DNA from 4 places in the Alteromonas sp. MTD1 genome. Region 2 is predicted to be linked to each of the others. Evidence: predicted binding sites of a transcription regulator. Region 2 holds the regulator's gene; each other region holds the start of a gene.
What was found. The regulator LexA, encoded in region 2, represses DNA repair genes until DNA is damaged. The targets are predictions, from matches to a motif close to TACTGTATNNNNATACAGTA.
Positions count from the first base shown of each region.

Region 1: a site for LexA is predicted at 3,248-3,267, ahead of uvrD (DNA helicase II). Genes of this name have one in related genera too.
Region 3: a site for LexA is predicted at 2,986-3,005, ahead of ACGHAV_RS09075 (recombinase RecA). Genes of this name have one in related genera too.
Region 4: a site for LexA is predicted at 2,599-2,618, ahead of ACGHAV_RS03080 (YebG family protein). Genes of this name have one in related genera too.

Region 1 is NZ_BTGG01000006.1:145,301-150,646, forward strand. Features, by position in the region: gene ACGHAV_RS09705 (diguanylate cyclase) at 1-965, opposite strand, end outside; gene uvrD (DNA helicase II) at 1,005-3,176, opposite strand; gene cysE (serine O-acetyltransferase) at 3,560-4,366, shown strand; gene ACGHAV_RS09720 (HAD-IA family hydrolase) at 4,466-5,209, opposite strand; gene xerC (tyrosine recombinase XerC) at 5,221-5,346, opposite strand, start outside.
Region 2 is NZ_BTGG01000002.1:286,258-291,603, forward strand. Features, by position in the region: gene ctaD (cytochrome c oxidase subunit I) at 1-123, opposite strand, end outside; gene coxB (cytochrome c oxidase subunit II) at 133-1,296, opposite strand; gene lexA (transcriptional repressor LexA) at 1,880-2,503, opposite strand; gene ACGHAV_RS03960 (diguanylate cyclase) at 2,597-4,900, opposite strand; gene ACGHAV_RS03965 (GNAT family N-acetyltransferase) at 5,143-5,346, shown strand, end outside.
Region 3 is NZ_BTGG01000006.1:2,336-7,681, forward strand. Features, by position in the region: gene ACGHAV_RS09065 (error-prone DNA polymerase) at 1-823, opposite strand, end outside; gene ACGHAV_RS09070 (Y-family DNA polymerase) at 850-2,259, opposite strand; gene ACGHAV_RS09075 (recombinase RecA) at 2,262-2,972, opposite strand; gene ACGHAV_RS09080 (hypothetical protein) at 3,206-3,733, opposite strand; gene ACGHAV_RS09085 (DUF885 domain-containing protein) at 3,736-5,346, opposite strand, start outside.
Region 4 is NZ_BTGG01000002.1:93,806-99,151, reverse strand. Features, by position in the region: gene ACGHAV_RS03090 (ABC transporter permease) at 1-1,204, opposite strand, end outside; gene ACGHAV_RS03085 (ABC transporter ATP-binding protein) at 1,198-1,950, opposite strand; gene ACGHAV_RS03080 (YebG family protein) at 2,266-2,553, opposite strand; gene rpsF (30S ribosomal protein S6) at 2,799-3,200, shown strand; gene rpsR (30S ribosomal protein S18) at 3,212-3,439, shown strand; gene rplI (50S ribosomal protein L9) at 3,466-3,918, shown strand; gene ACGHAV_RS03060 (efflux RND transporter permease subunit) at 4,226-5,346, shown strand, end outside.

The DNA.
Region 1 (5,346 bases), on a different contig from region 2:
TAAAACTCGATAAGAGCTGCCATTGCTTTTAACACAATATCACCCGCATCGTGGCCGTGGGTGTCGTTTATCGATTTGAAAAAATCCAAATCGATTAGCGCGAGAGCATGATCTTCAGATAAGGACTGGTGCTGAACGGTAACCGTGTAAAAGAAATGGCGACGGTTAGGTAACCCAGTTAAATAGTCGGTATTAGCTACGCGTCTTATTTCTTCAACGCTTTCAATATATTCAACGTTTTGCATAACACGGCAAAGAAATTCTTCATGGCAGTAAGGAATGCGTAAAAAGTCGTTAGCACCACTTTTGATGAAATGGGCAGACATCAACATACCTTGTCCACCTGCTACGCCCATAATGGCCAGTTGCTCTTTTGAAAAAGACTTACGCAAAAACGCAACAAACTTGGTACCTGTCATATCGGGCAACGTGTTATCGGTAATCACCAAACGAATGTTCTGATGCCCCGATAGCTGCTGCATAGCGTCGTTAGCAGTAAGTGATTCAAAAGCAACAAAGTTGTGTCGTTGAAGTAATGAAATGGTACGCGAGCGCAGCACACGATTGGTGCTCACTACTAAAACGCCTGTCGATTTATTCTTTTCTAAACGACTAATAAGACGGCTTAGGTAGTCATAGTTTTGTGAGTTTTCTTTGGGTACATAATCAACCACATCACGCTCTAGCACTTTATCTCGGGTGGCATTGTCGAGGTTTTCTGTGGTGGCGATGGTAGGAATATAAGCACTGGCAGTAAAGTCGATAGCTTGACCGTGAGGGGCATCAGGAAGCGAATAGGCAACAATGGCGCACAAAAAGGTTTCAGGCACATTTTGAGAAAAGCGTGCCTTTCCTTCGGTAAGCGACGTTGCGCCCACAGGTGTTAAGCCGGCGCGACGCACCAGCTTTGCTATAAGTTCAAGGTTGCCTTCACCATTTTCGATGATCAGCACGTGTTGCTGCATACATTCCAACTTAGGTTTGGGCTACCCTGCCGTTATGTTTTACGCTTTTTCCAGCTTAGCGTAGGCAAGGACTAGCCATTTACTGCCGAACTCATCAAAATTTACTTGAACACGTCCGTGTTCACCGCTGCCTTCATAATTCAGAACTATGCCTTCACCGAACTTGCGATGTACAACGCGCTCGCCTAATTGAAATCCAGTCTCTTCAAAGCTTGCGTGCGATGTTGCTTGGCTAAATCGGTTATGAACAGGGCGTGAGATGGTTGATTTTAAACGTACTTCTTCAACGCAATCCGCAGGCATCTCACGAATAAAACGCGATGCCGTATGATACTTATCTTGACCGTACAATCTACGACTTTCTGCATACGTTATATACAATTTTTGCATGGCACGCGTCATACCAACATAGCAAAGGCGGCGCTCTTCTTCCATTCTGCCTGGCTCATCGTTGGTCATTTGGCTTGGAAACATGCCTTCTTCAACACCGGCTAAAAACACCAGTGGGAACTCGAGCCCTTTTGCGGTGTGAATAGTCATCATTTGCACAGCGTCTTGGTCAGTGTCGGCCTGTTGCTCGCCAGCTTCCAACGATGCGTGTGCCAAAAACGCAGCAAGCGGTGTCATTTCTTCGGCTTCTTCAGGCACGATAAAGGTTTTACATGCAGTAACCAGTTCTTCTAAGTTTTCTAGACGCGCCTGTGCCTTCTCACCGCGCTCTGCCTGATACATAGCGTATAAGCCAGACTGGCGAATGGCTTTATCTGCCTGCTGATCAAGAGGTTCATCAAGGGTTGCTTGTTCTAGTTCGGTGATAAGTAACACAAAGCTTTGCATTGCATTTAATGCACGGCCCTTAAACCCACCTTCGTTGATAAGCAGCTGACACGCCTGCCACATAGAGCAGTTGTGCATACGTGCAGTGTCTCGCACTTGAGAAAGGGTTTTCTCACCAATGCCTCTACTAGGCGTATTTACAACACGTTCAAAAGCGGCATCGTCGTGTGGGTGGCTAACCATGCGCATATAGCCCAGTGCGTCTTTAATTTCTTGGCGCTCGAAGAAGCGTAAGCCGCCATAAATACGGTAGGCTAAACCTTCGTGCAGCAGCGCTTCTTCCAGCACTCGAGACTGGGCGTTGTTACGATACAAGATAGCAGTATCGCTTAACGCATTGCCTTGATTCAGCCAATCTTTAATTTTAGACACAATAAAACGCGCTTCATCAAGCTCATTAAAGCCTGCGTAAACTGAAATAAGCTCACCCTGTGCGTCTTCGGTCCACAGCTCTTTGCCTAAACGCCCAGTGTTATTGTCGATAACGGTATTCGCGGCTTTAAGAATATTGCCTGTCGAGCGGTAGTTTTGTTCAAGGCGAATAGTAGCAGGGTCATTAAAGTCTTTAAGAAAGTGCTGAATGTTGTCTACGTTAGCACCGCGCCAGCCGTAAATAGACTGATCGTCGTCACCCACAATCATAATGTTGTTGTCGCCACCGCTACATAACATGCGAAGCCAAGCGTATTGAATGTTGTTGGTGTCTTGGAATTCGTCCACCAGTACTGCACGGAAACGGCGTTGATAGTGCGCAAGTACCTCTGGGTTTTTCGCCCATAATTCATGAGCGCGAAGTAACAGTTCGGCAAAGTCTACCAGACCTGAGCGGTCGCAAGCATCTTGATAGGCCGCATATACTTCACGCATGGTTTTTTGAATATGATCGCCGTGGGTTTCAATGTGTTGAGGGCGTAACCCTTCGTCTTTATTGCCGTTGATATACCACTGGATTTGTCGCGGCGCCCAATGTTTTTCATCCAAATTCATGGCTTTTAAAATACGGCGAATTAAGCGGTATTGGTCGTCTGAATCAATAATTTGGAAGTTTTCGGGTAAGTTAGCTTCGGCGTGATGGGCACGCAATAAACGGTGTGCTAAACCGTGGAAAGTACCTATCCACATATTGTGAAGGCTGCGACCCATCAATGATTCAATTCGGCCACGCATTTCTTTTGCGGCCTTGTTGGTGAACGTTACCGCTAAAATAGAAAATGGTGCAATATTTTCTACTTCCATTAGCCACGCTATGCGATGAACAAGAACACGGGTTTTACCGCTGCCTGCACCGGCTAAAACAAGTGCGTTTTGCAGTGGCGCTGCTACCGCTTCACGTTGTTTATCGTTTAGCTCGTCTAGCAGTCGAGATACATCCATAGTGTGGCACCTATATATTGAATTTCATTACAGCATGTACGCTTTTCGGCGAGGCCAGTATTATGCCAGCTGCCTGTTAATTTATACAGTCCAGTTTTCAATTGCCTGTCTTTGATACATGGTTTGACCGTGCGGGCATAGCGCTTAGGTAGAACGCGTAAATTGAAATAAGTAATAACGAAACAATTCGATAAGTTGATCGAATTATCAGCTCGAAAGGTACAACTTCGGTATTGCCGCTTACTATTCTCAGGTACACTTTAGCGTATGCTTGCTGGCTAGTGATACGGATTAAAATCGACAAGAAGCTAGCTGCACATGCACTAAATCAAGCACTAAATAGTAAAAGACAAACTTAAGTACACTTACTTTGGAACATGCCCATGACCGCACAAGCTATGCCCATTGATTTTTGGTCAACGTTGAAACAAGAAGCGCAAGTTGTAGCAGACAACGAGCCTTTGCTTTCAAGCTACGTCCACGCGAGTGTGCTTGCTCATCATAACTTTGAGTCGTCGCTGAGTTTTATACTGTCTAACAAAATGGCAGACGACGTTATGCCTGCATTGGCTATTCGTGAAGTGTTCGATGAAGCATACTTGCTAGAGCCGGGCATAAGCGAAGCGGCTATGGCCGATATTTTAGCCATTAAAGCCCGTGACGCCGCGGTAAATGACTTCCTTACACCGCTACTTCATTTCAAAGGGTTTCACGCGGTTCAAGTGCATCGTATGGCGCACTATTTGTGGGTACATGGCCGCCATCAACTGGCGCTTTTCCTACAAAGCCGCAATTCAGCAAGTTTTGGCGTAGACATTCACCCTGCTGCTCGAATCGGCAGTGGCGTTATGTTTGACCATGCTACGGGCATTGTGGTGGGCGAGACTGCAGTGATCGAAGATAATGTATCTATTCTACAAAGTGTTACGCTAGGTGGTACCGGTAATGAGTCTGGCGACCGCCATCCTAAAATTAGGCAGGGCGTGTTAATAGGTGCGGGTGCGAAGATACTGGGTAACATAGAGATTGGCGAAGGCTCAAAAGTAGGTGCCGGAAGTGTAGTATTAGATAATGTGCCAGCCCACGTGACGGTTGTCGGGGTACCAGCGAAGGTTGTAGGCCGACCCATTTGCCAAAGCCCATGCGAGTCGATGCTTCAAAATGTGTTAGAAGACAACTCCGAAGTGTAAACCCTAAAGGGATAGCATTTACTGATCCTTTAAGCGCAGTATACGCGCGGTAACTCTCACTATCTTCAAGCCAGACTATTGGTCGATAAATTCTGGTGGCTAGTTGATAAAAAGAGTAAGTTCGGTCAGTGAATCAAGCTGCACATGTGGTAACAATCGCGCGGGTTCACTGTTTAAATTCATGGGTCTGTTACACGCAAACCATGCGGTTTGATATCCAGCATTTAGTGCTCCGTACACGTCTTTAATGATATTATCGCCCACATGCAATATGTGCATTGGCGCAATATCTAGCAAATTGGCGGCTTCGTTAAACATATCGGGCGCTGGCTTCATTGGTCGTTGTAAACTTGCGTGTAAGCTTGCTTGAAAGAAATCATCTATTCCAATCTTTTTAGTGTCTACATTGCCATTTGTGATGGCAACTAGGGGTATGTGGGCACTTACTTTTGCAAGCGTTTGAAGAATGTTTTCTTCAATAGCGAAATTGCTTCTTGCATCGTAGAAGCAGTTGAAGCATTCATCAACGGCCTGATTCAACAGCGGGTCTTCGGATGGCGTTACGCTTAAAGCGTCAGGCGCTGTTCCAGATAGCGCAGCGGTAAGTACTACGCGACGTAACTGACCCATATCAGACGCCAGTCTGTTGTCTTTTACTATGGCTTGTTTTTTTAGCGCAAACCAGTCATTTGCAGCCAGCTTGGCTGCTACTGGATGATGTTTAGCGATATGCGCCTGAAGGGCTTTTTCCGCTTGTCTTATAATGGGTTCATTGTTGTAAAGCGTATCGTCGAGGTCGAAGGTCATCGCCTTCACCTTATTGATAGGTCTAAAAAACTGCATGGTTTACGCCTTTATTTTTTATGTGCACGGGGGTGCGCGGCATCATACACGTTTGCAAGATGTTGAAAATCAAGGTGGGTATACACTTGCGTGGTAGACAAGTTTGCATGGCCTAACAGCTCTTGTACTGCGCGTAA
Region 2 (5,346 bases):
TATGTCTTTATGGTTTGTGGTAAATAACCATCGGGTAATACCTTTTGGAATATGATCATGATGATCATGTTCGTCGTGATGCACAGATGAATCTGGCGAAATAACGTCAGTTGCTTTACTCATAACTCGCTCCTAGTTACCCATTGCCACGTCGTTGACATCTTTCGCCTGCACCATGTCACCCGTGTTGTTACCCCACGCATTGCGCTCATAAGTCACAACCGCTGCAATCTCTTTAAGGCTTAGCATTTTGTTAAAGGCCTGCATTGCGGTGCCTGACTTTCCATGAAGCACAATTTCAATATGACCTTTTTGATCTTCAAGGGCCATTTTGCTGCCTTTAAGCGCTGGAAATACACCTGGTAGCCCTTCGCCGTTTGGCATATGGCACGCTGCACATGTTGTGTTGTACACGCGTTCGCCTTCCTTCATTAACTCATCCATCGACATGTTCATCGACAGTAGGCGCTGCTCTTCCTCTTTTGCTTGGCGAACAATGTCTTCTTGTTCCCCCATCCAAGCTTCGAAAGCGGCGGGCTCTTTGGCGATAACAACAACGGGCATATAGCCGTGATCTTTACCGCAAAGTTCAGCGCACTGACCTCGGTAAATACCTGGCTCATTCACCTTGGCCCATGCCTCGTTAATAAAACCTGGGTTAGCGTCTTTTTTCACTGCGAAATCTGGTACCCACCACGAATGGATAACGTCGTCAGACGTGATAAGAAACCGTACTTTTTTACCGGTAGGAATAACTAAGGGGCGGTCGACTTCAAGCAAGTAGTTATCTGTCTTTTCAAACTTGTTTTCTATCTGCTCGCGCTGGGTGGCCAGTAAAGAATAGTATTCAACGTCACTGTCCATGTACTTGTAATGCCATTTCCATTGCGAACCAGTTACCAAAACCGTCATGTCAGCTTCAGACACGTCTTCCATGGCAATCAGTGTGTTTGCCGCTGGCACAGCCATAAAAATAAGGATAAGGAAAGGCACAACCGTCCATGCAATTTCCACTTTTACGTTTTCATGGAAATTAGCTGGCTTAGCGCCGCGGGATTTTCTATGAAGATACATAGACGCGAACATCACGCCAAATACCACCACAGCTATACCAACGCAAATGAAGAACATCAGCATATGCAAATCGTACACTTGCCCGCTAATGTCAGTTGCTCCGCGCCGTAGGTTCAATGAAGAGACTTCTTCAGCAGCCTGTTGCGCAGAAAGAAAATGAGAAAATAACAAAAAGGGTAATGCCGCAACCCCTTTTGCGATGACGTTCGTTAGTTGTTTCACTCAGCACCTCCGTAATGGTAGAACCATTAACGCCAAATGTTCTTGCGCGCTGTCCCTACCAGATGGTTTGCGAACGGTTGACCCACAACTGCAACTTGTAAAACAAATTTAGAGTCATTGTTATTATTTTGTTAATCCCTGACTAATAATTGCGCGATTATTCACCGCCGTCTAGTCTTTTCTATTAAATTTTTAATGAAGTGTTTAAAATTTAAACATTGGTTTCAATTAGCTATACCGTCTAATAGCAGAAAGAAACACAAATGCTGAAAATAAAGAACCTTGATTCAAACAACCATTTTGAACATAAGATAATTTTCAATTCTAAAGAAAAGTAATCAAATACAATGATTTAAAACGTTACGGATAGGAAATTAAAACGGCGAGACTTATTATAATAACGCTAAAAAGTGAAATTTTTTTTTCAATGTCGCGGTAGAAAAGAGGGCGTATTAAATTTTTTCACTCAGTTGATCCGTTTGGTCAAAAAACAACCTTGCTTCACCATAGTGCAATCATTAACAAAAGTTTAGGTATAAAAAAAGCGGCTAATAGGCCGCTTTGGGTTTAGTTGGATAAAACTCTACATCCAGTCTGCATTTCTAATTACACCTACAGCAATACCTTCGATAGCAAAAGGCTGTGAGGCTAAGTCCACTTTAATTGGAGAAAACTCTTCGTTTTCGGCATGCAGCAGTACTTCTCTACCACGCTTTTCAAGGCGTTTAACCGTTACGTCTTCATCAACACGAGCTACCACGACTTGGCCATTGTGAACGTCTGTAGTGCGATGCACTGCGAGTAAGTCACCATCTAAAATACCAATATCCTTCATACTCATGCCGTTAACACGAAGCAAAAAGTCAGCTTGAGGTTGGAAGAGAGCAGGATCTACCTTGTAATGAGACTCCACGTGTTCTTGCGCAAGAATAGGCTCACCAGCGGCCACTCGGCCAATTAGCGGCAAACCATCTTCTTCTACAGAATCTTCAAGCGGAATATTGAGTTTGATACCTCTAGAGGTGCCCGGCAAAATGTCAATAACACCTTTTCTAGCAAGTGCTTTCAAATGCTCTTCAGCAGCATTAGCAGAACGAAAACCAAGCTGACGGGCAATTTCCGCACGTGTTGGAGGCATTCCCGTTTCTTGCATAGTGGTTTTGATAAGTTCTAAAACTTCGGTTTGTCGAGCTGTTAATGGGCGCATAAAAGACCTGTCTGTTCATACAGTTCCTGTAATTATATACACCTAATACGAAATAACAAGAACTTAGTAACGCTCACCAAAAAAGCCGTTTTCTTAAACGGCTTTTTTGGTGAATGGTGCCCACTCAATTCTGTCTCGCCCATTAGCTTTAGCGTCATACAAGGCTTGGTCAGCTAAAGACAGCAGCGCACTAAAATCCATATTAAAACCGTCATCAACAAAGGTTACGCCTATGCTTACCGTTAGTTGCAGCGTGTCTTTCTTATACAACATTTTTTTAGCGGCTATACGCTTCCGCAGTGAGTCTAACCGCTTCTTCGCTTCACGTTCACATTCACCACGAATTACCATGGCAAACTCCTCTCCGCCGAGACGTGCAACGATGTCTCCATCGTTAATTGCATCGCTGATAATATCAGCGGTTTGCTTAAGCGCACAGTCTCCAGCGTCGTGGCCATAGGTATCGTTTACATTTTTAAAGTGGTCGATATCGATAAGTACAACAAAAATACTGCAATGATCTTTCGCCATGTCCTCACATTGCTCAATGAACGCGCGCCGGTTGAATAGCCCCGTAAGCGGGTCTGTCATGGCTAACTTACGTAGTTTGTCCTCTGCTTCGGCCCGAGCTTGCTCTAGGTCTACGGCGTAGAACAACCCTGCAAGCGCATCTAATAAAGGCTGGAAAAACTCCGCATCTTCGTTGGTGTATGGTGAGAATTTATTCGCAAGTCCAATAACACCCACTACTCTGTCTTTCACTTTTATGGGTAAACCAAGGAACCGACTAATTCTGGGGTGACCTTGTGGCGTTCCTTTAGAAGCAGGATGTGCTCCAGCGGTATTACTAATAACCACCTCGCCCGACGTAATGGCTTGCCCAAATAAGTTGTCAAACGACGAAAAATATAAATTACGCTTTTTATATTCAGCATATTGGGTGAAGCTTTTACTGTCCCATACAATTTCAGAAATTGCATGTATAAAGAGTTTGGGCTGCGTTTCCACGTCTCGCATCTGGCCAATAAAGGCAATTTGGCTGTCTGATATGTCAATTAGCTCTGATAAGACTGACTGGCATGCGGTAGTAAGGTCGTTACTTTGCAAATAAGAGGCACGGGTTTTATTTATAAACTGCAGTAACTGGGTTTTCTTTCTCTCGTGAAGGTCATTCTCCATTCGCTGAGTTATATCACGGTGAATACCCGCAACACGCACAGGGTTGCCGCCTTCGTCTACTTCAACAATCTTGCCGTAAGTTTCAACCCACACCCACTTCCCACTGGTATGCTGCATTCTAAACGTGGTGTTAAATACTTTTGCTTCACCGCTCAAATGCTCATTTAATTTTCTTTCTACATTAATAAAATCGGCAGGATGAATAAGCTGCTTAAAAAAACGAGAGCTTGTATCGTAGTACTCGTATTCTAAACCAACAATATCGCACCACCGTTTGTTCACTTGGTTGACATCTGCCTGTAAGTTCCAGTCCCACGTACCCAACTCAGATGCTTCAAGAAGCAAGCGCATGCGTGAGTTGGTTTTATTCAATTTATCTTCAACAAACTTCTGATCGCTGGTATCAAACAAAAATGCCTGTACCGACAGCAGCGTTCCATCTTCACGAAAACTTGCTGTTGAGATCATGCTTACCCAGATGGTGCGAGTAGGTGAAATAATTTGCAAACGACAGGTGTGCGTTTCTACGCCCTCAAGATGTGCCTGCATAGTAAACGTAAAATCCTGCTCTGCCGCGTTAGATAAAATATCGTTTAGTTGAACAGCGCCGCTTAACAGGTCTTGCGGTGCTACGCCCAACACGTATTCGCAATTTTGCGATATATGTATCAAGTTAAGTGAGGTATCAAAACGCCATGTAGCAAGTACAATGGGTGATTTATCAATAAGGCCGTGCTCTCGCTTTAGAATCTCATGTTCATTGGATAACGTAATGTGCTGACTTACAAGCGTTGCTATGCGCTCTAGCGCCTTGACATGTTTTGCGTCTATTTCTCGAGGTTTTGTATCGATAAGGCACAGCGCACCAACGGCCTCACCATTTACAACAAGCGGTGTACCTGCATAAAAACAAATATTGGGAGCGCCGGTAACAAGCGGGCTATCTTTAAATCTCGGGTCTTGTGTGGCGTCGCTAACCACAAGCTGGTCTCGCGTTTTAACAACGATGCTGCAAAGCGTGTGTTCACGGCAAACACTGGTAGTGTCAAGTCCATAACTGGCTTTAAATTTTTCCTCATATTCGCCCATAATGCCTATCAATGCGATAGGTACCCTAAACGCTTCAGCCAAAACCATCATTAAATCGTCTAGGTCTAACGGCAAATCTTGATCTAGCATAAATTCATCGATGACTTTAAGCCGAGACTTCTCGTTCATTGCTTGCTCTCATACTGCGTTAATATTACACAAAAGTAGTAAACAAGCAGTGATTTCGCAATTTTTACCCCCCTTTTTTATAGGCCTTTTCTTATTTATTTAAGAGTATGAACTTTATGTAATAATTAGGCGCCTAGCCTGAATCGCTCATTGATAAATGCCAATTCGTAATTGTTTTGTGATAAGCGTTTGGCACTGATAATATTTTTACCTATATCCACACCCATAAAGGTTTAATTTTCATGCTAACTTTTGCGCCTTTTTCATTAGAGCTTGCTCCTTATTTTGATTCAATCAATCGAGAATGGATAAATGAGATGTTCAAGCTAGAAGCCATTGATGAGCGTGTCATATCAAACCCTCAGCGTGAAATTATCGAAAAAGGCGGTCATATTTGGTTTGCACTGCACCCTGAGTTGGGTGTGGTAGGAACCTGCGCACTGATG
Region 3 (5,346 bases), on a different contig from region 2:
GCTCACGTAAATACGAAGTAGGCGTGTAGCCATCGGGCACAAGCTCCGCTGGATATTGATATTTCAGCTCGCTTAATGAAAAAGAAAATTGTGCGGCTAGTGTGTTGGTATTCGCTACCCACTTTTCAGGGTATAGCTTTTGTATTTTAGGCAATGTTCGCAAACTACGCTCAGCATTACTTATGGCATTTCTGCCAATGCGTTCTACAGTAGTATGTGCCTGTGTGGCATGTAAAACATGTTGTAATGGCAGCCTGTCGGCATGGTGCATAAGTACACCCGTACACGCAATAACCGGAAATGCATAGGTGGCCTGTAGCTGATTATAATGAGCGAAACGATGGTGATCCCGTCCGTCCAATAATCGTTGAGCCCCAATGTAGGCATCTATGGCGGTGTGGTTTTGTAGCCACTCTCCCCAGTGCTTATCTTTCTCCTCATTGCCATTGGGAAGCCATATTAGTTTACAGTGTTTAATGGTACGCAAATCCCATTCTGCTAACTGATACTCGCCTTTTTCTGAACGACGTCTTGCGTTGGTGATAATACGGCAAAGCTCGCTGTAAGCCTTTTTATTGGGGCACAAAAGTATAAAACTCAAAGCTTCATCAAAAACAAAGTAACTACCCACAATAAGTTTTATAGGTAGGCGCTGTCGTGTGATTTCATCGAAAGCACGCACTACGCCTGCCACTGAGCACTCATCGGTAATAGCTATAGCGTCGTAGCCTAAAAAGGACGCTGTGGTAACCAGCTCTGCAGGTGATGAAGCACCGCATAAAAAACTGTAATGGCTTTGACAAAAAAGCTCACTGTATTGCATTTGCAGCTCTCATAACTTACGTAGCGTTAGCAAAAAACACCTTGCGCCCACCATTCAGCATTTTCATCTTTAAAAATTAGCATGCGTACTCCCTGCGATGTTTGTGCAATAAAGTAGTCTCGTTTGTGGTCGGTATTGTGCCACCATTCGCTGTTAAGCCTAACGGGCCCAAAGCAAACCTGTGTGGCCTGCGTTAAAGGCTTTGGTGGGGTGAAAGTAAAAGTAGGTACTATATCGCTTTGATAAGGTTGGTTAGCCGTATTGCGTTGTGTCACCGTCATGCCATCAAATTGATGGCTGTCTGCGGCAGCAGGTTGATAGGTACTATTATCGCCTAGCTTTGCGTTGAGTCGTCCAATAAGTTGCTTTTGTGCTACCTCGTTGAAGCGATGATTAAAAAAGTCGCCGTTATCACTGTCGATGTCTTCAAATGATTTGCAGCTTAAGGTAAGTCCTACGGCGGGCTCTGGCAGCACTGCGTTTTCTATTTTCAATGTTAGTAGTGTTAGCCAGCTTTGGGCAGACGCTTGGGGCATTGCGGCTTGTATGGCAATATCCATTACGGGCGCTTCACGAAAGTGAATACTGAAAGTAAGCGCCGAGGTATATAGATTTCTTGCGCGTAGATAATGTGAAAGGCGTTCTAGCTGCTGAGTAATAAAAGGGTGTAAATGCTGTGTATTTTCTATATCAAAAGGCAGCTGTATAAAGTTGTCGAAATGGGTTTGTGGTCTAAATAGCGATGCTTTTGGGAAGATTTCACCGCGCAGTGCCGTTAAGTAAGTAATGGTATTGTTATCGAATCGACGACCTAATTCATGCACTGGCATAGCCAGCAGGTCGTGTACTTTTGTAATGCCTACTCTTGCGAGTGCTTCAATAACTTTAGGAGCAAGTGCCGTTTTAGATAAGTGGCAACTTTCAAGCGCGCGCTTAATATCGTCATGATGCTCGAAGTATGTATTAACGCCATGTGTCGCTAGTACTTTTGCTGCTTCAACCGACCACGCTGTTGCAAACTGATAAGACGTATTTGCATGCATTAATTCACGCGTTAATGTTTTCCATAGCGCAGCATGACCACCGTAATAGTGCGTTAAGTTATCGAGCCTAATGGCCATACCGTTATGGCTATCTAGTACGATATCTGATGCCAGCGGATACAGCCGATGCGCTAACTGTATTAATAGATCGCTTTCAGTGCTCTCATTGAATGGAATAATATTTACGTTAGGGCACAATGCTGCCGCTTGCGCTAGTCCATGACCTACCTCTATGCCTGCTTTCCTAGCATCGTCATTTAGCTGTTTGATGCCATTATTTTTTTCACAGTACACAATAACGGGTTTATCAGCAGATGAACCTAGCTGTTGAGTAATAGCTTGCTGATGCTGATCGAGCGTTAACTGATAGTAATAAAGGTAGGCCCACAGCATAGCTAGTTCACAGAATGTAATGCATGACCCGCCAACTTGTTATGCTCCATAGCCCATTTAATCGCATGATTGTCGGGGGTCCAGTTGTGGGAAATTGTTATGTTACTTGTTGGCCATCCGTGCCGCTGCTTACGTACATCAGCTGTTACTGTAGATGCCTGTGCCTGCAAAGATAGTTCGAGTGTAATGGGCAATGCATGGGACATACTGCCATGCTCATGATTTACATTGGCGCATTGCGGTAATGTATACAGTAAACACAACGCATCATTGTGCGTTGCGGCAACTTGTAAACGTCTGGCCGCTTTTGTACAAACACGGTTACTCCACAATATTACGCAGTGACAAGCTGTACTTTTCAAGCATTGCTCTGCTGCCCACAGTGATTCCTGATCGGCAGGTGTATTCACAACAAGCACTTGTTGTAAATCTAAGCCTAAGTTTGCTAACCATGGCGCTTGTAATTGTCCTGGTGGGTTAATAAACACCACCATTTTGTGCGTGCGATGCTTACACAATACGTGCTTAAACAAAGACAACTCGCCAACACCTGTTAATGACGAAATACGCACTAACCCCGACGAAGCTACTCCGCCATTAAGTGCGCTATCAAGGCGAGCAAAGCCGAGTGAAAATTTGGCTTCACTGTTTTTCTTCTCTCGCGCCCGCCAGATATGCGGGTGCTTACTTAATGTTGATAATATTTCAGTCATGGCATTCAAAATAAACTGTATTTTTATACAGTATTATAGTGAGCCAATATTCCTTTTCAAGATAAAACCCTGCTAAGTAAGACAAGAGAGTGGCAATTTGGCTTTAACTTTATGAAAAGCTTAAGAAGGTACAAGATTAAATTTAGTAGAAAGAAAAAAGCCACGCTAAAAAGCGGGGCTTATAAAAAAGTAAAGTTATGAGGTAAAGCTATGAGGTAAATTTACAAGACAAGTTAAGCGTTATTTTTCTCTTGTGACTCTGGCTGCTCTACCTTGCTCGATTTAGTGGTACCCGTTACCGATGCGGTTACTGCCTGACAAAAAGCAATAAAACCGTCGGCTGTGTTTTTTGACCACGCCATACGAATGTTACCAGGTAGCGCTTTAACAACTTCTTTTATTACCTCTAGGGTAATATCTTCATTTGCTAGTACTTTATTTAAAGACTCTTCCAGCGAGTCGCCTTTTTCACAACATGTCATTACTATGGTTGAAAAATTGCGCATCAGAGGGCTAAGTGCGTTGTACTGCTCTTGATTAATAAGACGGCTTTTGTAGGCACTTTCAATACGTGAAGATAAGCTCTTTTCCAGTGCGTCTGTCACCATTACCAAGTTGTGATAGGCGTAATTAATCTTGCTGTTGGTTTGCTTGTTAGTATGACGTGAAAGCGCTAGTTCTTTTTGTAAGTTCTGTGCGCGTAGCACAAAATAAATTAACGCTAAAATAAGTATTCCAATAACACTGAATGCGACAGCCATGCTTATTGAGCCTTTTGTTCTTCTATAAATTTATTAATATGCTGCTCTAATATAAAGAGTGGTACCGAGCCGTTTTCTAATACCGCACGGTGAAACTTGCGCACGTCAAATTGTTCGCCTAATGCTTCTTCAGCCTTGGCGCGTAACGCCTTAATTTTTATTTCGCCTATTTTGTAAGATAGCGCTTGTGCGGGCCATGAAATATAGCGGTCAATTTCGGTATTTACGTTGTGTTCAGAAAGCGCCGTGTTTTCCATCATATAGTCAACAGCCTGCTGACGGCTCCAACCCATGGTGTGCATACCAGTATCCACGACTAGACGGCATGCTCGCCACATTTCATAACTTAGGCGACCAAAGTCGTCGTAAGGATCTTCGTAAATGCCAGCTTCAATACCTAAAAATTCAGAATACAGACCCCATCCTTCACCGAACGCTGAAATATAAGTGTTGCGGCGAACCATTGGTAAACCTTCAAGCTCCGCGGCAAGTGAAATTTGCAGGTGATGACCCGGTACGGCCTCGTGCAATGTTAATGCAGGTAGAGCATACAAAGGGCGCTTATCAAGCGCGTATGTATTTACCCAGTAATATCCAGGCTGGTCGTCACGACTTGGGTGAATGTAGCGGCCTGTGGTGTACTTTGGCGCAATACTGTCGGGTACTGGAGCAACGCCATAAGGTGTTCTAGGAAGGTATTCAAACAGTGCTGGCAGCTTTGCATCCATCTTTTTGGCGATAAACGATGCCTCTTTTAGCAGTTCTTCTGCACTGGTTGCGTAAAACTGTGGGTCTTCACGTAAAAAGGCGATGAAATCGTTAATATCGCCATCAAACTGAAGTTCATCCACAATGCGCTGCATTTCGTTTCGTATGCGTTTTACTTCAGACACACCAAGCTGATGTATTTCCTGTGGTGTCATATCTGTGGTGGTGTAGTGCTTGGCTCTATTAGCATAATACGCCACACCATTTGGCCAATTGTTTGCTGCTATATCGCTTCGCGCATTGGGAATGTACTGCTTTACCATAAAATCATAAAACCGCTGGTAGGCAGGAAGCACGCTGTTTTCAATAGCGCTTACACCTTGCTGTGTTAATCGCTGTATTTCTGCTTCAGTGAAGTAGTCGGGAAAGCGTTTAAACGGTGCATAAAAACCGCTTTCGGTAGCATCATCAACAATATAAGCCGCAATCGATTCTTCGAAGCCCTGCATAACGACTTTGGGTTGTGTATAGCCTTCTTCTAGCGCTTGCTGCATATACGCTATCTGCTGATTAAAGTAAGGTGTTAATGCATCTAGGCGACTAATATAAGCGTCGTAGTCTTCTACTTGTTTAAATGTAGACATATTCGGCAGTGAAGCCATTGCGCCATGAAAACCATATTCGGAATTAATTGGCACTAGGTAAGCGCGGTACGTGTACTCATCGACATAGTTAGCTAAACGATACTGCTGCATTAACAAAGCAATGTACGCCTGGGTCGACAAATTCTCTTCGTTGTAGTTAGAAAGGGCTTTCTGAAAGCTGCGCCACTGCGTGTTTTGCTTTGCGAGCCCCTCTGGCGAAATATCTGGAAGTAAATGGACCGATTCGTTATGACCCTGTCG
Region 4 (5,346 bases), 190 kb from region 2:
CCGTGCTTATTACTGCTAAAAGCATGGCTTCCAATTGAATAAGTAGCAGCAAGGTACCTGGACCTGCGCCAATAGAGCGCAACACTGCGATTTCTTGATATCGTTCTCGCATAGACGCTAGCAGCATGGTGGATAGGCCAATAAGTGCACAGGCCACAATAAGTGCTGAAAGCCCAAGTAGAAGTGCCTCTATATTACCCATAATTTGCCAAAGTTCAGCCAGCGTCATTCCGGGAAGAATAGCCATTAGCGGCGTGGTTTTATTTTGGTTTATACGATATTGAAGCTGCAAAGCCGTTACGCGGTTTTTAAGCCCGATCATCACTACGGAAACCTGTTCCGGAGTAAAGGCATTAACGTTGTAGTCTTCCAAGCTTTCTGTAGCATTTTCATGCTCATGCTCATGCTCATGCTCATGCTCATGCTCATGCTCATGCTCATGCTCATGCTCATGCTCATGCTCATGCTCATGCTCATGCTCATGCTCATGCTCATGCTCATGCTCGGATACGGGGTTTTGTATTGCGCTTGGGCGGGTAATGCCTGTAGAGGCACTGCCATGTCCCTGATGTGGACTATGCGCTTTCTCAAGGCCTTCTAATGTTACGTATACGGCTTTGTCTACGGGTGTCCCTGTTTTCTGCAATATGCCTGAAATTACAAAAGGGTGTTCATCGTGATTATTAAACGACACATTACCCAAGCCGTGGGAAATGATAATGCTATCACCTACTTTGTAGCCGAGGTCTGCGGCAATGTCGGCACCCACTACAGTAGCAAGTGGTGTATTGAACATTGCGCCGTTTTTAAAGGTTAGTGTTTGCTTATCACCGTACTTAAAGTGCGTAAAAAAAGCGTTTGTCGTGCCAACAACACGAAATCCTCGGTGGGTATCACCAAGAGAAAGTGGAATTATCCAATCTACTTGTCGATTATTTTTTAGCGCGGCTACGCTTTCCCATTCTATTCCTTTTGTTGGCGTCCCAATGTTGAACACTGAAGAAAGCAATAAGTTTAGCTGCCCGCTCGGCGCACCAACAATTAGATCAACGCCTGATACCGTTCTGGTAAAACTGCTTTTCACTTGCGTTCTTATAATGTCTACAGAAATTAATAAGCTAATACTAATGGTGATACTAATAAGCGTAAGCAGCGCCGTACTGCGTCTACGTTTTAAACTTTCAAGCGCAATACTGCCTAACATAATAACGTTCCCGTCGGCTGTGAATTGTTTGTGTCCGACAAGTCACTAATACTGAATGTAGTATCGAAGTGCGAGGCCATACCCATGTCGTGGCTTACAAAAATCATGGTGCTGTCTTTTGCAACGCTCTTAAGCAAAGTCATAAAGCTATCTCTTGCCGCGGTATCTAATGCTGATGTGGGTTCGTCAACTATCAATAGCTCGGGGTTATTAACTAGCGCTCTAGCAATAGCAACTCGCTGTTGTTGACCTATGCTCAGTGCATCAGCTTTTTGTTTTAATACCGATGTTGGAAGACGAAGCGCATCAATCAGTGTAAGCATGCGTTCGTACATTTCGGTAATGGATGCGCCTTTTTTAGCGAAATACACCGCTGCTTTAATGTTTTGCTCAACCGATAAATACGGAATAAGGTTGAATTGTTGGAATACCACACCGATATGCTGTGCACGAAATTTGTCTCGTTGACGTGGTGATAGCGAAGAGAAAGGCTTGTCTAACAAAGTGATATTACCGCTTGTAGGGTTTAACGTACCACTTAGAAGGTTAAGTAAGGTACTTTTACCACTGCCAGAAGGGCCCGATAAGAATACATGTTGATTACTAGGCACTTTCCATTGAGGTATAGAAAGTATGGGCGGGCTACCTTTAGTGTAACTGAACGTTAGTGCATCAATGTTTACCGCTAACGCTGGCGCTTTTTCATCTGTTTTGCTATTCGACACGTCTGCCCCTACCAAATTCATCACGCTTTTCATTCGTGTAGACCAAACAAAGTCTACTATAAGACTTTCGATTAGCCGTAACGTGTGCAACTCAACACTAAGATCAGCGCTTTGCTGATATCGACGTCGTTATGTTATCAAATAACTAATTGGAGCGGCATCTTATTTAAAAGTGACGTTTTATTTTGAGAAGAAACAGTTTGAATTGACGCTAGTGAAAATTGATTTCTAACCTGTGTGAGATTAGAGAAGGCAATTGAAACACACTGTGGCGCTACTAGCGGGATTTCGTGTGTTTCAACTTACTATTTTAGCCATGAGTCGGCGCTCATTGTGTTAGCCGTTGGCTTGAAGCTTAACCACTTCCGCGCTTTCGTCTTCTAGCACGCTATCTGCAGTTGCGCCTTTAAATATTTTGCTTATTTTGTCTTTATTTTTCGACAACATAATAGTGAGTTCCTCTACTACATTATCTTCAAGCTTAATGCCTTTAGCATTGATGTACTCGGCCAAGTTGTCCGCTGCGTCTAGCATTTTGTCGTATTGATCGGCTTCTTTTTTGTCGGTAGTTACCAATTTTTCTACCCCTTTGTGTGTTACAACGTACTGTGTAGTAATGGCCATGGTAGGTCCCCTGTTTTTTAAAGACACAAAAACTGTACAACAATATACTGTATAAATAAACAGTATTTCGCATTGCACTGTTAAATTTATTTGCTGGTGCGGCATTGGCGATGTTTTTAAGGTGATTAATGCTTGTGCAATTTACAACTGCTGCGTATAATGCGCGCCCTTACAGCCATCCCAATTCGTTCCTTGTCTCCATACAGTCGGCTGTACTGTCGAGGCTACAACCGTAAGGAGCTATAATGCGTCATTACGAAATCGTATTTATGGTTCACCCTGATCAGAGTGAACAAGTACCTGGTATGATCGAGCGTTATACCACAATCCTAAAGCAAGACGGTGGTCAGATTCATCGTTTAGAAGATTGGGGCCGTCGTCAACTGGCTTACCCAATTGAAAAGCTGCACAAAGCCCACTACGTACTAATCAATGCTGAAGCATCTGCAGAAGCTGTTGATGAGCTGGAAAATGCTTTCCGTTTCAACGACGTGATCCTACGTAACATGGTTATGCGCACTAAGACTGCTGTGACTGAGCCTTCTCCAATGATGAAAGAAGAGCCTCGTCGTGAGCGTCGTGACGATTCTGCTCCTCGCCAAGACCGCGCGGAAAAGAAAACTGAAACCACTGAAGACAACGCTTAAGGAGATCACCCATGGCTCGTTTTTTCAGACGTCGTAAGTTCTGCCGTTTCACTGCAGAAGGTGTGACTGAGATTGATTACAAAGATATCGCTACTCTTAAGAACTACATCACTGAGAGCGGTAAAATTGTCCCTAGCCGTATTACTGGTACAAGCGCAAAATATCAGCGTCAGCTGTCTTCTGCGATTAAGCGCGCACGTTTCCTTGCGTTGCTTCCGTACACTGATTCACACAAGTAATTTGGCGAAAATAAGGGTTAGCTAAGATGAATATCATCCTACTAGATAAAATCGCCAACCTTGGCGGCCTGGGCGACCAAGTGACTGTTAAGTCTGGTTACGCTCGTAACTTCCTTTTCCCACAGGGTAAAGCGGTTCCTGCAACTAAAGGCAACGTAGAAAAGTTTGAAGCACGTCGTGCTGAACTTGAAGCGAAAATTGCTGAGCAACTAGCTGCTGCAAATGCACGCGCTGAGAAAGTTGCTGAGCTTGCTGAAGTTACTATCGCAGCTCCTGCTGGTGACGAAGGTAAACTATTTGGCTCTGTTGGCACACGTGACATCGCTGATGCAATTACTGCAGCTGGCGTTGAAGTTGCTAAAGCAGAAGTTAAACTACCTACTGGTACACTTCGTGAAACTGGTGAGTATGACATCGACTTACAACTTCACTCTGACGTTATCACTTCAATCAAAGTGATCATCATTGCTGAAGCGTAAGCGCTGACGTATTTGAAAAAAGCCGCTCTTTTGAGCGGCTTTTTTTGTGCCTGAAGATAGCTTCAACACTGTCTACTCACAAATCTATTCAAAAAACCTTGCCTCTGTACTTGTAATTATTTGTGTCACGTTCCGATAAATAACCTGTTTTATCCGTTCAATTATCTGCGATAAATAGCGGTTCTTGGGCCAAATATTAAATAAATGTTAATAGTCGCTAAAAATCTTATTGTCGCGGCTTTAAACTTTTTCTGTCACTTGTGCGACCTATAGTGAACCGGACAATAAAAAGCATAAGTGCATCGAGATGGACATTACAAAGCTCGCAATTAAAAACGCAACTGGCGTAGGCATAGGGATCGCTTTATTAGTGTTTCTTGGGCTTTATAGCTTGTTTAACTTACCTGTTCAGTTGTTTCCCGATATCGAACGTCCGAATATCAACATTCAAACCTCGTGGCGTGCCGCATCACCACTAGAAATTGAATCGGAAATCATTGAGCCACAAGAAGAGGTGCTGCAGGGTATTCCAGGTTTAGAGTCAATGCGAACTTGGTCAAACCAAGGTAATGCATGGATTAACTTGGAGTTTGGTTTAGGCACCGACATGCAAAAAACGCTAATTGAAGTCATTAGCCGTATGAACCGTTTACCACCGCTTCCGCGAGACGCGTTGTCACCTAATATCATGCTGGCAGGCAGCGGTGGCGATGCGCCTGCTCTCACTTATTTTTTCTTACAACGGTTGCCTGGTAACCCGAATGAAATTAACTCATACGTAACATACTTTACTGATGTCATTAAACCACAATTAGAAAGTATTCCTGGGGTTGCTCGCGCAAGAATGGAAAGCGGTGTAGGTGGTGTTGAGGAGTTTCAAATTGTATTCGACCCTTTTAAGGCTGCTCAGCTTGGTATTGATTTAACGGCTGTTGCTAATGAACTCGGGCGAGCAAATGACGTATCTGGCGGCTTTGTGGATGTTGGTCGTCGTCGTTATACGTTGCGCTTTGAGGGGCGCTATCAGCCCACGCAAATGGGCGAGATGATCCTTGAATGGCGAGATGGAAGCCCTATTAGGCTAAATGATATTGCAGATATCAAGATAACTAGGGCTGATGGCGCTAATGCTAGCGTGCAAAACGGTAACCCAGCTATTTCAATCCGTGTAGACAGACAAAATGACGCCAATGTGCTTGCAACATTAGAAGCGGTAAAAGACAGAGTTGCCCAAATAAACGAGAGCGACCTAGCACCCCAACAGTTGGTAATGGTACAAAGCTTCGATGCGTCGGTATTTATTTACAGAGCAGTACAGTTGGTTACTAGCAACCTGTTTATTGGCGTACTGTTGGCCATAGGAATTCTGTGGGCATTTATGCGACAGCTTCGCGCCACACTTATCGTGGCACTAGCCATTCCCATTTC